2 regions of the Paenibacillus sp. 11B genome follow, and region 2 is predicted to be linked to the other one. Evidence: predicted binding sites of a transcription regulator. Region 2 holds the regulator's gene; the other holds the start of a gene.

Region 1 (6,458 bases), on a different contig from region 2:
TGAACAAAACGATTGGAGCAGCAGTCAGACAGATCGATAACATCAGACTGTTGCAAAAGGAAGTTGGTCTGGAGTCGTTGCCCGAGAAGCTTCGTGAAGTGGCTGAAGTCAGACTCGCCCATCCGGATATCAACTTGAAGGAAGTAGGCGAACTGCTTAAGGGTACAGTCAGCAAGTCCGGAGTGAATCACCGGCTTCGCAAAATTGATGAGCTAGCTGAGAAGGTTCGTAACGAGCGTTACGGTTGAAAAAAGAGAGGCAGCTCAGGTGTAATGGGCGATGTAAAAAGGCTAAAATGGGTCATAATAATGACATTCCAATTACCCTGAGTTTTTCTTCTAGTGTCCTGCTCTGGTTATATGGTATAATGTTATAAATATAATTGTGTATTTAATGTCCAGATTTCATAATAGGGGGTAAGTTTCCATGACAAAGCACCCGGTAGTTGTCCGTTTGAAAACGGGTCTCCATGCCAGACCTGCGGCACTGTTCGTTCAAGAAGCGAATAAGTACTCATCTGAAGTGTTCGTCGAGAAGGACGACAAAAAAGTAAATGCAAAAAGTATCATGGGGATCATGAGCCTTGCAATCAGTACTGGTACGGAAATCCAGATTAGTGCAGAAGGCGCGGATGCCGAGCAGGCTGTAAACGCTTTAGTTAGTCTGGTAAGCAAGGAAGAGCTTGAGAACCAATAAGATATGATTTGAACCCAATGAAGAAGTCCCGAAAGGGGCTTTTTTGCGTTTTATAGCTGTCAAGTGCAACATTATGGAATTAAGCCCGTCTGTTAGGTATCAAATCGATTTGAGTATGAGATGTTAAAACTTAAGGAGGCTAACGTAATGGGTAAATTATGGATGAAACCGCTGGGTGCGGTGATGGTTGCAGGTACATTGCTTGTTGGAGGTACGGCGTGGGTAGCGCCTAGTAATTATGCGTATGCTGCTGAGGTACAGGGGGTACAACAAAACGTGATTAACGTTGTGGGTACAGGTGAAATTCAGGTGAAGCCTGACATCGCTTATCTTTCCATCGGAGTGAACAGTACGGCGGATACAGCTGCCTCTGCTCAAAAAGCGAATGCAGCGAAAATTCAAAAGGTGAGCAATCTGCTGAAAAGTACGTGGAAAATCAGTGCGGACGATATTCAAACCAGCCAGTTCTACGTACAGCCCAACTATACGTATAGCGACAAAGATGGACAAAAGATCAAAGGGTACACCGCTCATCACACACTGACCGTGACTTACCGTCAGATGGACAAGATTGGAGAGCTTTTGGATGCTGCTTCCGAAGCTGGGGCCAACAACATTGAGAATGTACGTTTTACAGTCGAAAAACCGGAGAGCTTTGAAGCTCAAGTCATTGAGAAAGCCGTTGCCAATGCTGATGTAAAAGCTGGAGCTATTGCAAAAGCGGTTAAACGCCAATTGGGCGCTGTTCTGTCCGTGAGTCAAGGTGACGCTAATGTGCCTGTGTTCTATGCAAGTGAGTCTCTGATGTCCAAAGCGACAGCTGATTCTGCTGGTAGCACAGAAATTGAAACAGGACAGGTTAAAGTAAGCACAACGCTCAATATTACTTATGAAATGAAATAAGCAAAATAATTATTACCAAATGTCCGTTAAAGAGATGCTTGGGCGGGCGAAAGGCAATAATGACAAAGACGTTGTCCGATGGACAGCGTCTTTTTTGTTATAAAGGCGGACTTTGATGAAGTTTGAAAAGAAGAGTTGAAATATGAAGAATTAAATTGCTGTTTTTTGGTATCTTTTTTGTCCGTTTGTTCGTAACAAAACCTTCATTATAGGCATCTGGATCGAACAACATTGTAACTGAAGCTGTAAACCTTTCCGGAATTGGGTTAATTATAATAAAGAGGTGAGCGTATGAGACATACGAACAAATCAGGATACATACGCAATGCCACTCAAATTTGAATTCGAGAGAGGAGTTATATATATGACATCATGGAAAAAATGGACTAGTGCACTATTGGCGGCAGGAATTATTGTGGGGAGCGGGGCTGTATGGCAGGATAGTTCCGTACAGGCGGCATCTGTATCGACGAAAGTGACAACGCCTACTGAGGTAACCCTGAAATCGGGAGGCAAAACACTTACTCAAAAAGGACTTCTGCAAGGCGGTTCTACCTGGGTATCGCTTACCGCAGTGAAGGATGTGGCGGGTGGAAGCTTGAAATATGATGCAAAGGCTAAAGAGTACGCCTTAACGGCAGCCAATAATACGATGACAATCAGCATGATTGATGGGGCACCGAGTGTTAGAATTAACAATTACTACCCACAATTCGAAGCAAAACTGATTAATGGCCGCTTGTATATTCCGTTTTCTGCAATGAGAGATTATCTGGGAGTTCAGGGCAGCTGGGATGGAAAAGCGAAGACACTGACGCTGAGCAAGGTGAAGCAGAATAGTGTGGCGGTTAAGGCGGCAACCGTGAAGGTGAGCATCAAGAACGCCGAAGTCGATATTCAATATCCTCAGGTGAGCGGATTGGCTAACGATAAAGCAGCAGCGGCCATCAACAAGGTGCTGAAAGATGAAGTCGATGCTTTTGTAGCGGATTTCAAAAAACAAACCAAGGAATTCGGCGACGCAGCAGCGAACCGTCCATATGCATTTGAGAGCACTTATGTCGTGACGTATAACGAAAGTGGTGTTCTGGGTCTGATTACTCAGCGTTATGAAGATTATGCTGGTGCACATGGCATGACGACTCGTTCAGGACACACCTTTGCCCTTGATTCCGGTAAGGAACTGAGTCTGGATGATGTGATTCAAAATAACAAAACTGTGCGTGAAACGGTAAGCAAAAAAGTTGGAGTTCAGCTTAAAGCTCGTGGAGGTTACCTTGAAGGCTATAAAGGCCTGAATAAAGATCAGGATTTCTATGTAACACCAACAGGTGTGGTTGTATTCTTCCAGTTGTATGAGTACACAGCTTACGCAGAAGGATTCCCGGAATTCCCGTTCACGTATAAAGAGTTGCTACCTAAAGGCACAGAGCCGTTTAGTGGCTTAACAGCAAACAAGTAAAAGTATTAGAGTTAAGGTATTAGAGTTAAAGTGAAATCGAATAAATATATATCATGCACTCATATGTATCTTCAAAAAAAGGACGCTCTCGTCATTGACGAGAGCGTCCTTTTTCATATAGCCAACTCAACTGGGCGTTGCCGTTTGAGTTGGCTATATGGTATATCCGTTTAATTGGCGATTCGCTTGGCTTAGATGCCTTGGGAACCTACGTTTTCGATGACTTTATCGATGATACCGTAATCGGCAGCTTCAGCAGCACTCATAAAGTAGTCACGATCTGTATCTTTCTCGATACGCTCCAGTGGTTGGCCTGAACGTTCAGAGATGATGCGGTTCAAGGTGTCACGCATTTTCAGGATGCGACGGGCACGGATTTCGATGTCCGAAGCTTGACCTTGCGCACCACCAAGTGGTTGGTGAATCATGATTTCGCTGTTAGGCAAAGCAAAACGTTTACCTTTGGCACCTGCGTTCAACAGGAATGCACCCATGGAAGCCGCCATACCTACACAGATGGTAGATACATCCGGTTTGATGAATTGCATTGTATCGTAAATGGCCATACCGGCTGTAATCGATCCGCCTGGGCTATTGATGTATAAGTGAATGTCTTTCTCCGGATCTTCCGCAGCTAGGAACAACATCTGTGCCATGATGGCATTCGCCACAACGTCATTTACATCACTGCCAAGGAAGATGATACGATCCTTCAGCAATCTGGAATAGATGTCATAGGCGCGCTCACCCCGGTTGCTCTGTTCAACGACCATTGGAATATAACTCACGTGAAAAACCTCCTCGGAAATGTAAATGTTAAATTGGTGTTTATATATAAACTGTTACCGTATTAACCACATCATAAACAATTTCAAACAAAAAGTCAAAGAAAGTCAAACTAAGTTTGAAAAAAAAGAAACCTATTCGGTTTCATTGGTTAAAAGGGTTATGAGCTGCTAATTAAGAATGGCGCGCCCGCCAAGAATCGAACTTGGATCTCAGGCTTCGGAGGCCTACGTCATATCCATTGGACCACGGGCGCACATTGATTATTGCTGCAAATATAGTTGCTTAAAAGCAGTTTTGTAATATACGTTTCAAATATGTGACAGCAATAATGATTATAGCTCATGAGTAATTTAATTGCAAGCAGATGCTCGCTGTTTTGGTTTGGATTACTCTGAAATGGATCATGATGAAGATAAGTGGATAAAGAGCGCAAATAGGTAAATGCTAAAAGAGGTTTGGGACATACTATATGAAAAACAAAAGCGAGCAATATGTAGATGAGATTTTTGCTTTCCTTCTATATATAGTATCGGACAGGTTGTTCTCGACTTGGGAGATTGACATTGTGAAAATAGGCGCGTACAAACGCCTGAAACGTGTCGAATTAATGCTTCGAAACACTTGCATGTCGCGTCAGTTTTAGGTAGAATAGACGTGGGACTTAAAAAGTTAACCCGGGACGTTTTAGGGCCATGAAAGAGAGCTTGGAACGAGAAGCTTGCGGGAGTGGAAAGCATGCGAACGATTTTAGAAGTGCAAAAGCAGCTTCTGCCTGATCTCATGGATGTCTTGAAGAAGAGGTATACGATTCTGCACCAGATCATGTTATCGGATGTGATCGGACGAAGAACGTTAGCTAATTCCATGCAGATGACCGAGCGGGTTCTGAGGGCTGAGACCGATTTGTTAAAGGCTCAGGGACTTATTGAAATTGACAGTGCAGGGATGAAGATCAGCGAGGCGGGGCATGAATTGCTGCAGCAGTTGGAACCCGTCGCCAAAGAGCTGTTTGGATTATCCGAACTGGAAGAGCGCATCAAGCAAGCCTACGGTCTGCAAAAGGTAGTAGTGGTTCCTGGCGATTCGGACATTTCTCCATTTGCCAAACGGGAACTGGGCAGAGCCGGAGCGAAGGCTCTGGGTAATATTATGAGTGATAATGATGTTGTCGCCGTTACTGGCGGTTCAACAACGGCTGGAGTGGCAGAGCAACTGACTCCGCCAACATCGCTGAAAGGTGTCTGGTTCGTACCGGCACGCGGCGGGTTGGGAGAAAGCCTCGAAATTCAGGCCAATACGATCGCATCCACGATGGCTAAACGGGTAGGAGCCCAATACAAACTCCTGCATGTACCGGATTTGCTTAGTGATCACGCCTACGAATCACTAATCCAGGACCCTAGTGTTCAGGAGATTCTACAGCTGATCCGTAAATCACGGATCGTCATTCATGGAATCGGTGATGCCGTAGAGATGGCGCGGCGACGCAAGCTTGCACCTGAGATTATCGATGAACTTCAGGAGCAAGGAGCCGTATCGGAATCCTTCGGTTATTACTTTAATGATCAGGGTGAGGTGGTACATACCATGCTTACGCTGGGCATGCGACTTCAGGATATTGAGCGGACCGATGTTGTGATTGGGATTGCAGGTGGCAAAAGCAAGGCTGCTGCCATACATTCCGTCTTGCGATTTGGTCAGGAAGATATTCTGATTATTGATGAGGCTGCTGCCGAAGTCATCGTTGCCGAAATGGAATAAGGCTTTATTTTGCACCACAAACATTGTTGTCTTGACGGACTTCACCGTCTGTCTTGAATATATAAGCTTCATAAAAAAATCAATCAAAACTTGGGAGGAACTTACTCATGATTAAAGTAGGTATTAACGGTTTTGGACGTATTGGTCGTTTGGCATTCCGCCGTATTCAAAATGTAGAGGGCATTGAAGTTGTAGCAATCAACGACTTGACTGATGCTAAAATGCTGGCTCATTTGCTCAAATATGATACAACTCAAGGTCGCTTCGATGGCGATGTTGAAGTACACGACGGCTTCTTCAAAGTGAACGGCAAAGAAGTTAAAGTATTGGCTAACCGTAACCCAGAAGAACTGCCATGGGGCGACCTCGGCGTAGATATCGTTCTGGAATGTACTGGTTTCTTCACAACTAAAGAAGCAGCTGAGAAACACTTGAAAGGTGGAGCTAAGAAAGTTGTTATCTCCGCACCAGCTACTGGCGACATGAAAACCATCGTTTACAACGTAAACCATGAAATCCTCGACGGTACTGAAACTGTAATCTCCGGCGCATCTTGCACAACAAACTGCCTGGCACCTATGGCAAAAACACTGCAAGACAAATTCGGAATCGTTCAAGGTTTGATGACTACAATTCACGCTTACACTGGCGACCAAAACACTTTGGATGCTCCACACCCTAAAGGTGACTTCCGCCGTGCTCGTGCAGCAGCTGAAAACATCATCCCTAACACAACTGGTGCTGCTAAAGCAATCGGTCTGGTTATTCCAGAACTGCAAGGCAAACTTGATGGTGCAGCTCAACGTGTACCAGTAGCTACTGGTTCCCTGACTGAGCTCGTAACTGT
Region 2 (6,458 bases):
CTATGATGGGAAGTGGCTTATCTTTACTCTCAAAGAGAGGGGAATTTCTCCCTTGTGTTTTGACCACCGTTTCGGTTTCTTCCACCATTGAATTCCAAGACTGACAACCCGGACATTTGCCGTACCATTTGGGGGCTTCATAGCCGCATTCCGTACACTGAAACTTGGTTTTAACTTTGGCCACTTCAGCACTCCTAGGATTTATTTTATAACAGCATTTTGCATTTTTCGACGAATTTTGCCCTATATGCCCTGACGTGTAGGGTTAATAAAAGTTTACCATTGTTTGAGATTTTTCGTAAAGGATTATCGCAAACTTTACACATGTTCGTAGCAGTTCAAATGTCGTTTTGATAAACAACAGAGCTTTCGGGCTCTAACTGGTCCAAAAAACACAAAAAATCCTTCCCAGCTAAAGCCAGGAAGGATTTTTGTTTTATGCATCAGAATCAGTAAACTGATTAAGGGTCACTTATTTTGTTTCGATTTCCTCATTGGAAGGAACTACAACGTCTTTTTTCGTTACAGACAATGCTCCGTTCTCTTCGTCAATAAGCAACGAATCTCCTTTGACCACATTACCTGTGAGCAACTCTTCAGACAATTTGTCTTCGATATGCTTCTGGATCGCCCGACGAAGCGGACGAGCACCATAGGCTGGATCAAAGCCTGCTTTGGCAAGGAAATCCTTGGCATTGTCAGTGAGCTCGAAGTCGACCTCATACTCACGCAGCCGTTTACGAAGCTCTTCACTCATAAGGGTAACAATCTCAGCAATGTGTTTCTCTTCAAGAGAGTGGAACACGATAATTTCATCAATCCGGTTAAGGAACTCAGGACGGAAGCTTTTCTTCAGCTCATCCATCACTTTACCCTTCATGTTATCGTAATCCGCACCTGCATCCACAACTGCTGTGAAGCCCAGTGTAGAGTTACGTTTGATCGCTTCTGCACCGACATTGGATGTCAAGATGATCAACGTATTACGGAAGTCCACGACGCGACCTTTGGAATCAGTCAGACGGCCATCTTCAAGGACTTGCAGCAAGATGTTGAATACTTCCGGATGTGCTTTCTCGATTTCATCGAGCAGGACGACGGAGTAAGGTTTACGACGAACTTTCTCTGTCAGCTGTCCACCTTCTTCGTATCCCACATATCCCGGAGGCGCTCCGACCAGTCTTGAAGTGGAATGCTTCTCGCCATACTCGGACATGTCAATCCGGATGACTGCATTCTCATCTCCAAACATGGCTTCTGCAAGCGCTCGAGCCAGCTCGGTTTTACCTACCCCAGTAGGACCAAGGAAGATAAATGAACCCATCGGACGTTTTGGATCTTTCAATCCAGCACGGGCACGACGAACTGCACGGCTGACGGACTTCACAGCCTCATCTTGGCCAATGACACGTTCATGCAGAATCGATTCCAAAGTCATGAGACGTTGTGTCTCTTCTTCTTTCAGCTTGTTCACCGGAATTCCAGTCCAGTTGGCTACCACTTGCGCAATATCCTCAGGCGTTACTTCCGAATCCGTGCGGCCTTGTTTTTCTTTCCATTGGTTCTTCGTTACATCCAGCTCTTCACGGATTTTTTGTTCCGTGTCACGCAGAGCTGCTGCTTTTTCGAACTCCTGGCTTTGTACCGCTGCGTCTTTTTCCTTACGGATATCTTCGAGACGGCTTTCCAGTTGTTTGAGGTTTGGTGGGATCGTGTAAGAGTTCAATCTTACTTTGGAACCCGCCTCATCAATCAGGTCGATCGCTTTGTCCGGCAGGAAACGGTCTGTAATGTAACGATCAGACAGTTTAACCGCCTGTACAATCGCTTCATCGGTAATTTTAACCCGGTGATGCGCTTCGTAACGGTCACGCAAGCCGTGTAAGATCTGAATTGCTTCTTCTGGAGAAGGCTGATCTACCGTAATCGGTTGGAAACGACGCTCCAGAGCAGCATCCTTCTCGATATATTTGCGGTATTCATCCAGTGTTGTTGCACCGATGCACTGCAATTCTCCACGGGCCAAAGCCGGTTTCAAAATGTTCGAAGCATCGATTGCACCTTCCGCTCCGCCTGCACCAATCAAGGTATGCAATTCGTCGATGAACAGGACAATGTTACCCGCTTGGCGAATTTCATCCATAATTTTTTTCAGACGATCTTCGAATTCACCACGATACTTTGTACCTGCAACAACGGAACCCATATCCAAGGTCATGACACGTTTGTCACGCAAAGTCTCTGGAATTTCGTTGGCGATAATTTTTTGTGCAAGTCCTTCAGCAATCGCTGTTTTACCTACACCTGGTTCACCGATCAGTACCGGGTTGTTCTTGGTACGACGGCTGAGTACCTGGATGACACGCTCAATTTCTTTGCTACGTCCAATAACCGGGTCCAGGTTGTTCTCTCTCGCATAAGCCGTGAGGTCACGTGCCAGACTGTCCAGCGTTGGTGTGCTGACATTGGCAGGGGTTCCATTATGACTGGATACGGCTTCACTGCTGCCCAGCAGTTGCAGCACTTGTTGACGTGCCTTGTTCAGGCTGATACCGAGATTGTTCAGCACACGTGCTGCAACCCCTTCGCCTTCACGAATTAATCCGAGCAGGATGTGCTCAGTGCCTACATAGGTATGACCCAATTTACGGGCTTCATCCATAGACAATTCAATTACTTTTTTCGCACGAGGCGTATATGCAATGTTCGTAGGTTGCTCTTGGCCACGGCCAATCAGCGTTTCTACTTCATCTTGAATTTTTTCCAATCCGAGTCCCAGGCCGATCAGCGCTTTGGCTGCGATGCCTTCGCCTTCACGAATGAGGCCGAGCAAAATGTGCTCTGTACCGATGTTATTATGACCAAGACGGACAGCTTCTTCCTGCGCCAATGCGAGCACCTTTTGGGCACGTTCCGTAAATCTTCCAAACATCATATCTCCTGCACCTCCATGGTTTTGGATAAAACGGGGGCTGTTGAAAGAATCCCGCCGTATTCTTCATATCATTTTTGTTTGCAGCCGTGCTGCGAATAAAATCATTCAGCATTTATTATAAAATGCTTTATTATATAAAGCCGCAGATGCGACGTGAAACCTTTGTTAATAACTCTTGTTAGCCTAAGACTGATTGGCTGCACTAATCGTATCACGGATCAACTGAGCACGATAAATGTCACGCTCATCTGTCCGCATGTCTTCCCCAAATGTTTTCTGCAAAAAGCCCGGCTGGGTCATCACATTCAGCTCGTTCATCACGGTTATGGACAAGCCGTCCAACAAGCCGAGATCTACACCAAGTCGAACATCAGACAGACGCTGTGCAGCTTCCTTTGAGTCGACGATAGCTGCATGGGACAGAATGCCGTAAGAACGCATAACTCTGTCGGTAATCCGCAATCTGGAGTCGGTAATTAACCGCTCTCTGGCGGTACGCTCATGCCCGATCATTTGTAACACAACACTATGCAGGTTATCGATGACTTCATGTTCTGTCTGCCCCAGTGTGATCTGGTTCGAGATTTGGAACAGGTTGCCCATCGCCTCACTGCCTTCACCGTAAATTCCTCGTACAGTCAGTCCGACTTGGGAGACTGCGCTTAGAATGCGGCCGATCTGCTGTGTCATCACCAGAGCGGGCAGATGCATCATGACAGATGCTCTTACACCTGTACCTACATTCGTAGGACAGCTGGTTAAATATCCTCTGCGGTCATCAAAAGCATAATCCACATGCGCTTCAAAAGCATCATCTATGGCGGAAGCTTTCTCCCAGGCTTCTTTCACCTGGAACCCCGGATAGAGGCACTGGATACGAAGATGATCCTCTTCATTAATCATAATACTGACAGACTCATCCTCACTGAGAATAACAGCACCATTTCTGGATTCGTTCGCAAGACTGGGACTGATCAGATGTTTCTCCACCAGTACCCGTTTGTCAAGGTCATCGATATCAGTCAGATCCAGGGTATGAAAATCTCCAAAGGCATGAACGTCGTCGTATTGAAGTACCTCGCTCAGCTTATTCAGCACTTCTTCCGATTGCTCATTGGAAGCCAGCATCGGAAACGGATAATGCTGCAGGTTGCGTGCGATCCGGACCCGGCTGCTAATCACAATTTCGGAATCAGCCGCATCACTACGCATCCAGTCGCTGAGCGCCTTCTCTGTAAAACGCAGATTAGACATTACGCATCCCTCCTACTCATCACAAACTTTACTCCTGAGCTATTTCTTTTTCAAGTTCCCTGATCTGATCACGAATTTGAGCTGCTTCTTCAAACTCCTCTTGCGTGATGCTCTCCTGAAGATCCCGTTTCAAATCAGCAATCTGTCTTTTGACCTTGATGCGACCACCTGCTCGTGCAGGCACTTTACCCACGTGAGAAGTGCTGCCATGAACCCGTTTGAATAGCGGGTCTAAACGACTGTCAAAATATTTATAACATGAACTACAGCCAAAGCGGCCGATTTTGCTAAACTGTGAATAGGTCATGCCGCATTCTTCACAACGAAGGGATTGCGCAGGTGTAGCTCCCGCACTTCCATTCTTGCCTGAGGGTTCAAAATCAAGCAACCCGGACAATAGGTTGTGAATGGAAAAACCATTGGATGTTCCGGGAATCATTTCCCCTTTTTCACGAGCACATGACTCACAAATATGGAATTCCGTCTTTTCTCCGTTCACGATCTTGGTGAAATGGAGTGTAGCCGGACGTTTGTTGCATTCTTGGCACAGCACAATGATGTACCCCCTTGATCCCGATAGTTTTCATTTACCGAGCAAAGATATTAACATCGCCTTTAACATTCTGGCACGAATTTGATCCCGGTAAGGAAGTTTGACCAATATAATCTCTCTCGATACAGCTGCCCGCATCAACCCGGCTTCCCTTTTGCTTAAGAAACGTGCTTCTTCCAGTTGGTAAATCAGACCTTCGGCAGCTGTCTGCCCGATCTCATCTCCAATACTATGGTGCAAATGGTTATGCAGAGCCGAGTGAGCCGGCAATTCAATCCGCTGTATGCGAACATAACCGCCGCCGCCACGTTTACTCTCTACAAGGTAACCTTTTTCGAGTGTAAATCGGGTGCTGATGACATAATTGATCTGGGAAGGCACACATGAAAATTGGTCAGCCAGATCATTACGTTGAATTTCGACCATTCCTTCGGGACTTTCATGCAAAATACTCTTCAGATATTGTTCGATAATATCAGAGATATTACGCATCCAATCATCCTCCACTGTCTGAAACGTTAAGTCAATAAGGACCCACACGCCCCTACAGAGTACACCTTCTCAACCCATTTAACCAATTTAACCAATCAAGGAAACAGCGAAACTGATCTTTCATGGTCGTTTACAGGAGAGCGAAGGACGCTCGAAGGTCCTTTAATATTGCCTATATCCGCTGATGTGTACTACCTTCAAAATGGCTCCCATCACCGGATTGCAGAAAGAAAGCTACGTAAGTATTTAACCTTTAGTTGACTTTGACTTTCTTTGACTTTATATACATTATAGCATATTTTGTGGTTTTGCCAAGAGGGAGCACTATTCATTTTTTACGATTTTACACGAAATATTCGGCTGACACAAAAAAACCTCTCCAAAAGAGCTGGAGAAGTCTATTTTCCTCACACTAGCAACGTATTGCTATGCAAGCTAAATCTCTATGAAAATGAGTCAGAACTCTCGTCATGAGAGTCAAAACGCATCAGAAGAAATCAAGTAAATACGTTTCCCGTTTAGGGATCGCTTGTTCCAAAGCCTTAATCGCTTCTGTCGGTCCTTCAATTCTGCCTATTTGAGCCATCTCCGTAGGTCTGCGATAACCCATCAGCATCGCGGTGAGCGCCTGAATGTCTACCTTAACGGTCTGATCTTTAGCTGCCGGCTCAGTTGTTTTCCAAATCGAAGCTGTACCGTTCATCGCCACATTCAACTGCCATACCCCTTCATTCCATGGTGCATGGGCATCCTCTACCTGAAGATTAATCTGTACTGGTGAGTCTTGACTCGCAAAAGGATACTGTGAAATAAATTGTTCCACACTGACAATACGTGCCATGAAGAAAGGTACAATTTCCTGCTGAATTCGCGGATTATCCAATTGAAAAGCAAGCATATCACTGGCTGGTGCCTGTAAGGTAACTTCCTCTATCATTGAATCATGGTTAGCTATAAAGGTCCACAAGGCTTGTCTAGCCTCTTCATTCAGATAAATGATCTCTCTAATGCTAAACTTTCTTTCTTTAACCTCATACAAAAGATACCCTTGCGCTCTACCAGCTTCATCATAATATACAGCCTTCTGGTTGGCTCCATTAGTGAGAACAGAATTCTCCCATCTCGCATCATCCCGAATCAAAGTTCCGTTATAGCGCTCAGCATAAGCACTGTATACTTCCTTTAATGTGTTGAGTCCCGGATCACCGCGCCGAATTGTTCCAG

Evidence for each region. The regulator CtsR, encoded in region 2, represses protease genes until heat stress. The targets are predictions, from matches to a motif close to ATGGTCAATAAAGGTCAAACA.
Region 1: a site for CtsR is predicted at 3,941-3,961, ahead of clpP (ATP-dependent Clp endopeptidase proteolytic subunit ClpP). Genes of this name have one in related genera too.

The regions. Positions count from the first base shown of each region.
Region 1 covers NZ_JAUKNS010000006.1:234,855-241,312, reverse strand. The annotation lists gene whiA (DNA-binding protein WhiA) at 1-248, shown strand, start outside; gene Q0V21_RS25255 (HPr family phosphocarrier protein) at 427-696, shown strand; gene Q0V21_RS25250 (SIMPL domain-containing protein) at 844-1,599, shown strand; gene Q0V21_RS25245 (PdaC/SigV domain-containing protein) at 1,964-3,061, shown strand; gene clpP (ATP-dependent Clp endopeptidase proteolytic subunit ClpP) at 3,253-3,849, opposite strand; tRNA gene Q0V21_RS25235 (tRNA-Arg) at 4,029-4,103, opposite strand; gene Q0V21_RS25230 (sugar-binding transcriptional regulator) at 4,586-5,611, shown strand; gene gap (type I glyceraldehyde-3-phosphate dehydrogenase) at 5,719-6,458, shown strand, end outside.
Region 2 covers NZ_JAUKNS010000004.1:296,781-303,238, forward strand. The annotation lists gene radA (DNA repair protein RadA) at 1-184, opposite strand, end outside; gene Q0V21_RS18290 (ATP-dependent Clp protease ATP-binding subunit) at 473-2,935, opposite strand; gene mcsB (protein-arginine kinase McsB) at 3,119-4,189, opposite strand; gene mcsA (protein-arginine kinase activator protein McsA) at 4,218-4,742, opposite strand; gene Q0V21_RS18305 (CtsR family transcriptional regulator) at 4,773-5,234, opposite strand; gene Q0V21_RS18310 (GNAT family N-acetyltransferase) at 5,722-6,458, opposite strand, start outside.